One region of the Geovibrio ferrireducens genome, then DNA from elsewhere that is predicted to be linked to it. Evidence: riboswitches for the same ligand, from Rfam matches in the RefSeq annotation. Region 1 holds a riboswitch; the other holds the start of a gene.
The links. Region 1 has a riboswitch for cobalamin ahead of OSQ85_RS09725 (sirohydrochlorin cobaltochelatase). Riboswitches for the same ligand answer to the same signal wherever they lie in the genome.
Positions count from the first base shown of each region.

Region 2: linked by a shared signal. The riboswitch ahead of OSQ85_RS07985 (ribonucleoside triphosphate reductase) and the one ahead of OSQ85_RS09725 (sirohydrochlorin cobaltochelatase) in region 1 are both predicted to bind cobalamin.

Region 1 is NZ_JAJAPB010000008.1:65,493-69,907, reverse strand. Features, by position in the region: gene cbiE (precorrin-6y C5,15-methyltransferase (decarboxylating) subunit CbiE) at 1-154, opposite strand, end outside; gene cbiD (cobalt-precorrin-5B (C(1))-methyltransferase CbiD) at 147-1,127, opposite strand; cobalamin riboswitch at 1,182-1,392, shown strand; gene OSQ85_RS09725 (sirohydrochlorin cobaltochelatase) at 1,477-2,439, shown strand; gene OSQ85_RS09720 (ABC transporter ATP-binding protein) at 2,441-3,283, shown strand; gene OSQ85_RS09715 (ABC transporter permease) at 3,280-4,017, shown strand; gene OSQ85_RS09710 (FecCD family ABC transporter permease) at 4,014-4,415, shown strand, end outside.
Region 2 is NZ_JAJAPB010000006.1:36,260-40,674, reverse strand. Features, by position in the region: gene OSQ85_RS07995 (anaerobic ribonucleoside-triphosphate reductase activating protein) at 1-475, opposite strand, end outside; gene nrdD (anaerobic ribonucleoside-triphosphate reductase) at 472-642, opposite strand; gene OSQ85_RS07985 (ribonucleoside triphosphate reductase) at 678-2,708, opposite strand; cobalamin riboswitch at 2,823-3,032, opposite strand; gene OSQ85_RS07980 (helix-turn-helix domain-containing protein) at 3,241-3,603, shown strand; gene OSQ85_RS07975 (DUF5986 family protein) at 3,836-4,415, shown strand, end outside.

The DNA.
Region 1 (4,415 bases):
TCAGCGGTTCCGGTTCGTGGTAGGGTACACTGACCCAGCTTCTGAATCTTTCCGCTCCTACAGCGAGGTCTATTTCGCTGAGCGCTTTTTTCGCCTTCCCCGTGAGCATGTCAGGGTGTCCGGTTCCGGTGGAGATTATGTATATATCAGGCACTGCAGGTTCCTATGAGATCACCTTTCATATTAAACAGAAGAACATCCGTCCTCTTAAAGCCGTAATCCATCCTCACGCGTCCGCTTATCAGTTCCGCTATTCTGCCGAAGCCTTCCGGATGAGTGAGGCAGATCTCCTCTACCGTGTTGAAGTCTCCGCTGAGACTAAGAGCCCTGCTCACAAACCCCTGCGCCTGCGGTGAAGCGGCTGAGTGGGTGTTGTAATGCCCCATGGCGAGTTTGGCGAGCTTACCCGGATGTCCGGCGAGTGTGACCTCACTTACGCCCTTTGAGCGCAGATAGCTGAACGCCTCACCGAAGTAGTTGCTTACCATCACCGCCTCATCATCAGGATAAACGGCCTGAAGGTGTTTTTCGCCTATTTTGCCCGCAACAAGTGTTATGTGTCTGTTTTCGGCGAGTTTGACATCAATTTCGCACTTAAAGGAATCCACAAGTGCATCCACGCTCATGGGGTGAACAATCCCCGTTGTGCCGATTATGGATATACCGCCTGTTATCCCTATGCGCTCATTGAATGTACGCTCAGCGAGCCTTTCCCCTTCGGGTACGGATATTGTCACCACCGCACCGTTTTCTGTCCCTATGACTTCGCGGACATTCTGCTCAATCATCATGCGCGGCACAGGGTTTATTGCCGCTTCTCCCACAGGGATTTGCAGGCCGGCCTTGGTTACTCTGCCTACGCCTCTGCCCCCTGTGATTTCGATTCTGCCGCTGCTGTTCAGCCGCACACTGGCGTGTATCTCCGCCCCGTGGGTAACATCCGGGTCATCGCCCGAATCCTTTACGGCAAAAGCGCCCTCTGCCGAGCAGCTTACGGGTATTCTCATTCTGCTGCCGTCCGGCATGATCACATCCGCGCAGTCAGTCATTATGCCGCTTATGATCAAGGCTGCGTGTGCTCTTGCCGCCGCCGCTGCCGCTGTGCCTGTGGTAAATCCTTTTCGCATTTTGAGATGGTGTTCCGAAATAAAATATGTGTCAAGGAGAATTATATTGACTTATCCGCCGCGTTTGGCCGAAAATGCGTCTGATATACGAGGTGGAGACAGAAACAGGGAATTTGGTTAGAATCCAAAACAGTCCCGCTACTGTAACCGGAACGAACCCGCGTAAGCCACTGTCCGTTAAAAGGATGGGAAGGTGCGGAATTAGGCGGCATTTTTAAAATGCCGTGCCGGAAGTCAGGATACCTGTTCTGTTTGAACTTTACGAGGATGAAGGCACCAAAATATGCCCCCCCGCAGGATTTCCTGTCGCACCCGTATAAAATCCCAATTTTTTTTAAAGGAGGAGTATGTGAAGCACATATTCGCAGTGTTCCTTGCCTTTCTCGCTTTTACGGGCGCAGTTCAGGCATCAGGAGGAGAAAAGGTAATGGAAGAGAAATCAGCAATCGTAATCGCATCATTCGGCACAACTTATGAAACAACTCTGGAGCCGATACTTGCCCTTGTGAGGGAAACTCAGCTTAAATATCCGGGAACGCCTGTGCGTCTGGCTTTTACCTCAAATGTAATCCGCAGGATATGGAATGAAAGAGCCGCTGACACGGCTTACCGCAGGGCGCACCCTCAGATTCCCGAAATGCTTTACGGCATTAAAAATGTTCTGGGCGTTATGGCGGATCTTCAGAACCTCGGCTACAGGAACATAGTTGTTCAGCCCACTCTTATAACGGACGGTGAGGAGTTCGCTGATATGACAGCTTATGTTGATGCCCTTGCCTCCATAAAAACACTTAAACCCAGACTCCAGCCCTTCGTTGCTGTGGGCATAGGCAAACCCCTCACCGGGGCTTACTCTCACGCAGAGCATCTGGAAGTGCTGGCTAAGGTTCTGGAATCAGACATTAAACAGGCAAAAGCAGCAAAAGCGGCTCTTGTTTACATGGGGCACGGTAATGAGCATATGTCTCAGGGGGCTTACTACGAGCTTGAGCTTATACTTAACCGCATGTACGGCGTTCCTGTTGCCATTGGTCTGGTGGAGGGTCTGCCGGATTATGACTCCGTTCTTGAAAAGCTCACTGCCAAAAAGGTTAAAAACGTAATCCTCAGACCGCTTATGTATGTGGCGGGCGACCATGCGGAAAACGATATGGCCGGTGATGAGGAAGATTCATGGAAAGTAATGCTCACGAAATCAGGGTTCAATGTCACCCCTGTGCTGGAAGGCCTCGGCCATAAGGCAGCCGTGAGGCAGATTTTTATAAACCATCTTGAAGCCGCAGCAAAAGAAGCGGGGATAGAGCTTAAATAGTATGAATAAAATATCAGTAAGATCCCTTACCAAGGTTTTCGGCAGACAGACTGCCGTTGACGGAATAAGCTTTGATGTGGAGGAGGGGAGTATACTTGCTCTCCTCGGTCCCAACGGGGCAGGTAAAACAACCACGATAAACATGCTGACCGGGCTCACGATTCCCTCTTCCGGCGAAATATGCTACGGCGGAGAGATCTTCGACCCGCAGAGCAGACGGATTAAGCAGACAATCGGCGTTGTTCCCCAGCATAACAATGTGGACAGGGATCTTACTGTGTATCAGAACCTCAAGACCCATGCGATTCTGTTCGGCGCTGACAATATCAAAAGCAGGATAGAAAAAGCGCTGGAGTTTTCGGGTCTTTCCGACCATGCGGATAAAACAGCCGGAAACCTCTCCGGCGGGATGAAACGCAGGCTGATAATTGCCCGTGCCCTTCTGCATGAACCTTCCGTACTTTTTCTGGATGAGCCTACTGTGGGGCTTGATGCCTCTGTCCGCAGAACCATGTGGGACTTCATACGCAGCATAAATCAGGAAAAGCGATGTACAATCCTCCTTACAACTCACTACATAGAGGAAGCGGAACTGCTCTCTGACCGTGTGATGATTATGGATAAGGCTAAGATTGTCACAGAAGGCACAGCAGCAGAGCTTAAGGCAAAGGTCGGCAAATGGGCGCTTGACATCTACAGAAACGGCAAAACGGTAACAGAGTTCTTCGAAACCCGTGAAGCTGGGCTTGAGCAGCTCGCCTTGCTGACTGAAACCGCCGGAATAAGGGAAACCAACCTTGAGGATGTCTATCTCACCATCACAGGAAGGAGGATAGACGCATGAACGGCATAAAAGGGGTTTTATACCGCGAAACCAGAGTTCTGCGCAGCAGGTTCTGGAAGGTCCTCGTCTCATCCGCCGTATCGCCTTTTCTGTTCCTTCTTGCCTTCGGGTACGGAATAGGGCGGTTCGCCTCTGTTGACGGTGTTAATTATCTTACGTTTCTTATACCCGGACTGATTGCCATGAGCAGCCTGAACCAGAGTTACGGTATTTCAGGCGAAATAAATATTTCCAGATTTTACTTCAAGGTTTTTGACGAATACCTCCTTGCTCCTGTGAGCAGATGGGAGATAGTGGCGGGCGAAATGCTCTACGGTGTCATCAAAGGGCTTATCCCTGTCGGCATTATTCTTCTTTACGGAGTTATTGCCGGAGCGGGGCTTAAAATCAGCCCGATGTTTGTGCCTGTGATGTTTGTTCATCTTGTTGTGTTCTCTCTGCTGGGGATAATTGTAGCCCTTGTGGTTAAAAACCACGGAGATCAGATGTCGGTGAACACTTTTGTGATAACACCTATGATATTCCTCTCAGGCACTTTTTACCCGGTGGATAAAATGCCTCTCATCGCAAAGCTGATAGCGCATATTTCCCCGCTGACTTATTCCACTCAGCTTATAAGGTGTTCCCTCATAGGCACTGAGTGCGATGTGCTTCTTAATATGGGAGTGATGCTCACTGTTGCCGCAGTGCTCTTTATTACAGCAGGGCGGATTCTGAAAGGGGTTGAGGGTTGAGAGCCTTTTGGCTTTTCATTCTCTTATGTGTATGTGCGGCGGCGGCTTTTGTGGGCTCCACGGATATAAGCCATTTCCGCACTGATGAGGTGCAGAGGGATATTCTTCTGAATATGCGTATGCCGCGGGTTGTCTTCGCCGGGCTTACCGGCGCTATGCTGGGCTTAAGCGGTTCAATATATCAGCTTGTGCTGCGCAACCCCCTTGCGGACAGCTTTACCACAGGCGCGGCATCATCCGCTGCTCTGGGAGCAGTTGTCGCCATTGCTGTCGGTCTTCCGGCCGGTCTCGCATCCCCTGTGGCTCTTGCAACGGGTCTCGGCGGGCTGATGCTGGTTTACGGAGTGTCATACCGCAGAAGCGGCATAAGTCCCGTTACGATGATTCTGGCGGGTGTG
Region 2 (4,415 bases), on a different contig from region 1:
AGGGTATGCCGCTCTCCTTGAGAGCCCGGATAGTTTTCACAAAAGGCTCGGTGGAGCGGGCTGAGCGGGTCATGTATTCTATGTCCTCCGCGCAGAAGCCTTTTATGTCCACCGCTGCGTAATCGATAAGCCCTTTTTCAAGGAGCGGGAACAGCCTTGCCGGGGCAAAGCCGTTGGTGTCCAGCTTGATCTTGATTCCGTCATTTTTGAGAAAAGTGACAAAATCCGTGATATGATCTGAAAAAAGAGGCTCGCCGCCTGTTACGGCGACGGCCCCTATATTTCTTACAGCCATATAAGAAAGAAACTCGGATGACTTATTGTCCCTTTTTCTGCCGGTTACCAGAAGGGGGTTGTGGCAGTATCTGCACCTTAGGTTGCAGCCGTGGGTGAAGACAGTTGCCGCCACCTCTCCGGGGTAATCTATGAGACTGACGGGCGTAAAGCCTGCAATAAAGAAGTCTGTGTGACTCATTTGGAAACTCTGAAAGTCCCCCTGTTTATAAATTCCTCTTTTTTCCCTTCGTTCCAGTGGCTTGTGGGGCTGTGGTAGCCGACCACTCTGCTGTAGACATCGCAAGTTGTGCCTTTCACTTCTGCCATTTCTTTTTCCAGTGCTTTGATTTTCTCAAGCTTTTCCATTTTGTGCCTCCTTGCGCTTTTATGTATTTAAGGTCTTATATTTCGGCCTTAAGCTTTTCCAGTTCTTTAAAAATTTCCGCCTTTTTCTCCTCAGCGCAGAGCGGGCACTCAGGGTGTTTGCCCTTGAGGTAGCCGTGCACCGGGCATACGGAGAATGTGGGGGTTATTGTTATATAAGGTATTTTGTAGCAGCATGTTATTTCTTTCAGCAGTTTGCCCACTGCCGAGGGATCGTCTATGGATTCCCCAAGGAAAACGTGGAACACGGTTCCGCCTGTGTAAAGAGGCTGGAGCCTGTCCTGATGATCCAGCGCGGCGAAGAGATCTTTCGCCTTCTCCACCGGAATCTGCGTGGAGTTGGTGTAATACGGGCGGTCAAGGGAGCCGGATGTGATAATTTCCGGATAGTCCTTGATGTCACGCTTGGCAAGGCGGTATGAAGTGCCTTCTGCGGGCGTTGCCTCAAGGTTGTAGAGCATGTCGTCATCTTCCTGAAACTGTGCCAGCTTGCCGCGCATGAAGTTAAGTATCTTTTCGGCGAATTCAAGGCCTTCTTTATTCATAATATCCACACCGATGAAGTTCAGCGCAGCCTCGTTCATGCCTATTATGCCTATGGTGTTGAAATGGTTTTTCCAGAACTGGCCGAAACGGGCATGAATGTCCTCAAGGTAGAACCTTGCATAAGGATAGAGCCCGTTTTCTGTCAGCTTTTCAAGGGATTTGCGCTTTATCTTAAGGCTGTCGCGGGCAAGCTCCATGAGGGAGGAAAGCCTTTCGAAAAATTCCTCCTCGCTGCCTGCGGTATAGCCTATTCTGGGCAGGTTTATGGTTACAACGCCTATGGAACCTGTAAGCGGGTTAGCGCCGAAGAGACCGCCGCCGCGCTTGCGGAGTTCCCTGTTGTCCAGACGGAGACGGCAGCACATGCTGCGTGCATCCTCCGGGCTCATGTCACTGTTTACAAAGTTGGCAAAGTACGGGATTCCGTATTTCGCCGTGATTTTCATCAGCTCAGCCACTATGGGGTGTTCCCAGTCGAAATCCTTGGAAACGTTGTAAGTAGGTATGGGGAAAGTGAAAATGCGCCCTTTGGCGTCCCCCTCCATCATGACTTCCATGAACGCGCGGTTGATGAGGAACATCTCCTCCTGAAACTCGCCGTAGGTTCTGTCAGTCATTTCACCGCCGATTATCACCGCCTCATCCCTGTGGGTGGAGGGAACGTACAAGTCCATGGTGAGGTTGGTGAACGGAGTCTGGAAACCCACACGGGTGGGAACGTTAAGGTTGAAGACGAACTCCTGCATAGCCTGTTTGACTTCCTTGTAGGAGAGCTTGTCATAGGCTATGAACGGGGCAAGATATGTGTCGAAGTTGGCAAACGCCTGAGCGCCCGCCGCCTCCCCCTGCAATGTATAAAAGAAGTTGGCTATCTGTCCCAGCGCTGTGCGCAGGTGCTTGGCGGGTTTGCTCTCCACCTTGCCCGCAACTCCGCGGAACCCCTTCATCAGCAGGTCTTTTAAGTCCCAGCCGCAGCAGTACACCGCGAGCAGACCGAGATCGTGTATGTGGAAATCCCCTTCCGTGTGCGCTCTCTGCACTTCGGGCGGGTAGATTTTGTTCAGCCAGTACTTGGCGGTTACTGTGGATGAAATGTAGTTGTTCAGCCCCTGAAGAGCATAGGTTGTGTTGCTGTTTTCGTTTACACGCCAGTCACTTCCGCCGAGATATGTTTCCACTATGGATTCAAACCCCTCCATGCTGTCGGTGAGCGAGCGCATATCTGCACGCTGTTTTCTGTATATTATAAATGCTTTGGCAGTTTTGGCATGCCCCTGTTCAATGAGCACCTTCTCCACGCAGTCCTGTATCTCCTCAACAGAGCAGGAGCCGTAGCGCTCATAAGCATCGGTGAGCTTTCTGGTAACTATAAGGGAAAGGGCGGCGGCATTGTTTCTGTCGGTTCCGCCGACAGACTTTGCGGCCTTGAAAATGGCGTTTGCTATGCGTTCCTGATCAAAGGAAACAAAGCGCCCGTCACGTTTCATAACTTTTTCTATCATATAATCAATCCTCCGTAAAATAAGCGTAGTTCGAGCGGGAGGATGTTTAACAGCTAAAGATTATATGCGCTGAAATAACGGCGGCGTGTGATAATCTCATCCATCCCTCCGATGGGCAGTTTATTCCGCGGGGCAGGTATCCTGACTTGCCGTCGTCCTACTTGCTCAGCCTTCCCGTACATATTACAGTGGCGAAGAAAAGGAGCGTTCGTCCGGCTCACAGTTGCGGGGGCAGTGACGGATTTTAACCGCGCTTCCCTGAATCCCGTTGAGTTATTCTGCTATGAAGAGATCGATAAGTCAACCCTGATTTGGGTGAAAGGAGATAAAAAAGCTCCTGATTAAAAAACAGCCGTTTCTCAAGCCCGCCCCCGCCATGTTTTCAGGAGACGGCGGGCATTTGTCAGATGTAAATTCGTGTTCGATTTTTGCAATATTATATCTTTTAAGATGCAATTTCAAGTGTATATTATATTATATATGCCTTATAAGATAATGTATTGAATCAGGGGATTACTGTATTCTTAACAGTATGAACAGGATTGAACAGGTAAGGAACAATATTCTTGAGGCTATTGCGGAATCCGGTCTTTCACGGCTAAAGGTGACAGAGAAGGCGGGTATATCATACCAGCATCTCACGCGCTTTCTTAACAACAGCACCGGCGGCGAGATAGGTATCGGCATACTGTACAGGTTGGCGGAAGTTCTTAATGTTCCAGTGAGCTATCTTCTTGGAGATACTGATAAATCAGGAGAATACAAACTCACCTCATGCGGAGCGCAGATCCCCCCTGAGTGGGATAAAGTAATGAAAACCGTGATGAAGATGGATGAGCGGGAGCAGGAGAAAGTATATAAAATGCTTTCAACCTTTATTGAACTGATGAAGTGATGCGGTCATCATTCAGCTTTTCTTTATGTTAGATATTCTGGTTTTTCAGGCATGATTGCTGTGTTAAAGTTTGAATTAATAAACACAAGGTTATTTAATTTCCAATTCTCAGTCTGTATGTTATTGGACAAATTCTGTAAAAAAACCATAATATTGCTACATTTCGTCTAAAATACACTTGACAATCAAATTACGATATACAATTATATACAAAACATTGAAGAGGTGTATTTTGAGCAATATTGCAAGTGAGTATTATAAGAAACGTCCAGAGTTCTTTCATGCAATGAGAAATAATTGCGCAGATGCGTATCTTAAACTCTCCCAAACATATAGAAGAGTTACAGGTAATAGCCGTTCTGAGGCTAGAAATGATGAAATTAATCACAATCTTGCTCAACTGTCTGCCCTTCATCGTGGTATAGAGTATAGAATACTAAAGCGTTGTTGTTATGAGGCTTTTATACTTCATGACGATATTCACAAAGTTATGTTAGTTGTAAAACGTGAGTCAGCAATTGATATGCGTAGGCGTGATTACGATAGGTTTCGAAAAAATTGGCTTGCTATGTTGCTAAAGGAAGTCAGAAACCCTGAGCACAAATATAAACAACTTTCTTGGGATGAAGATTTTGAGGACTATGTTGAACCACACAAATTGCTTCCCGAAAAGTATAGGGATTATACTTTACTTTTTGTACTCCATTATGGCGACGTGGAGCTTAACGGAATGCAAATTATTTATACGGATGAACGCTTTGAAGTTTTGGAAAGATGTGATATAGATTTTGTTCCAGAAATCTCTAGCAAAC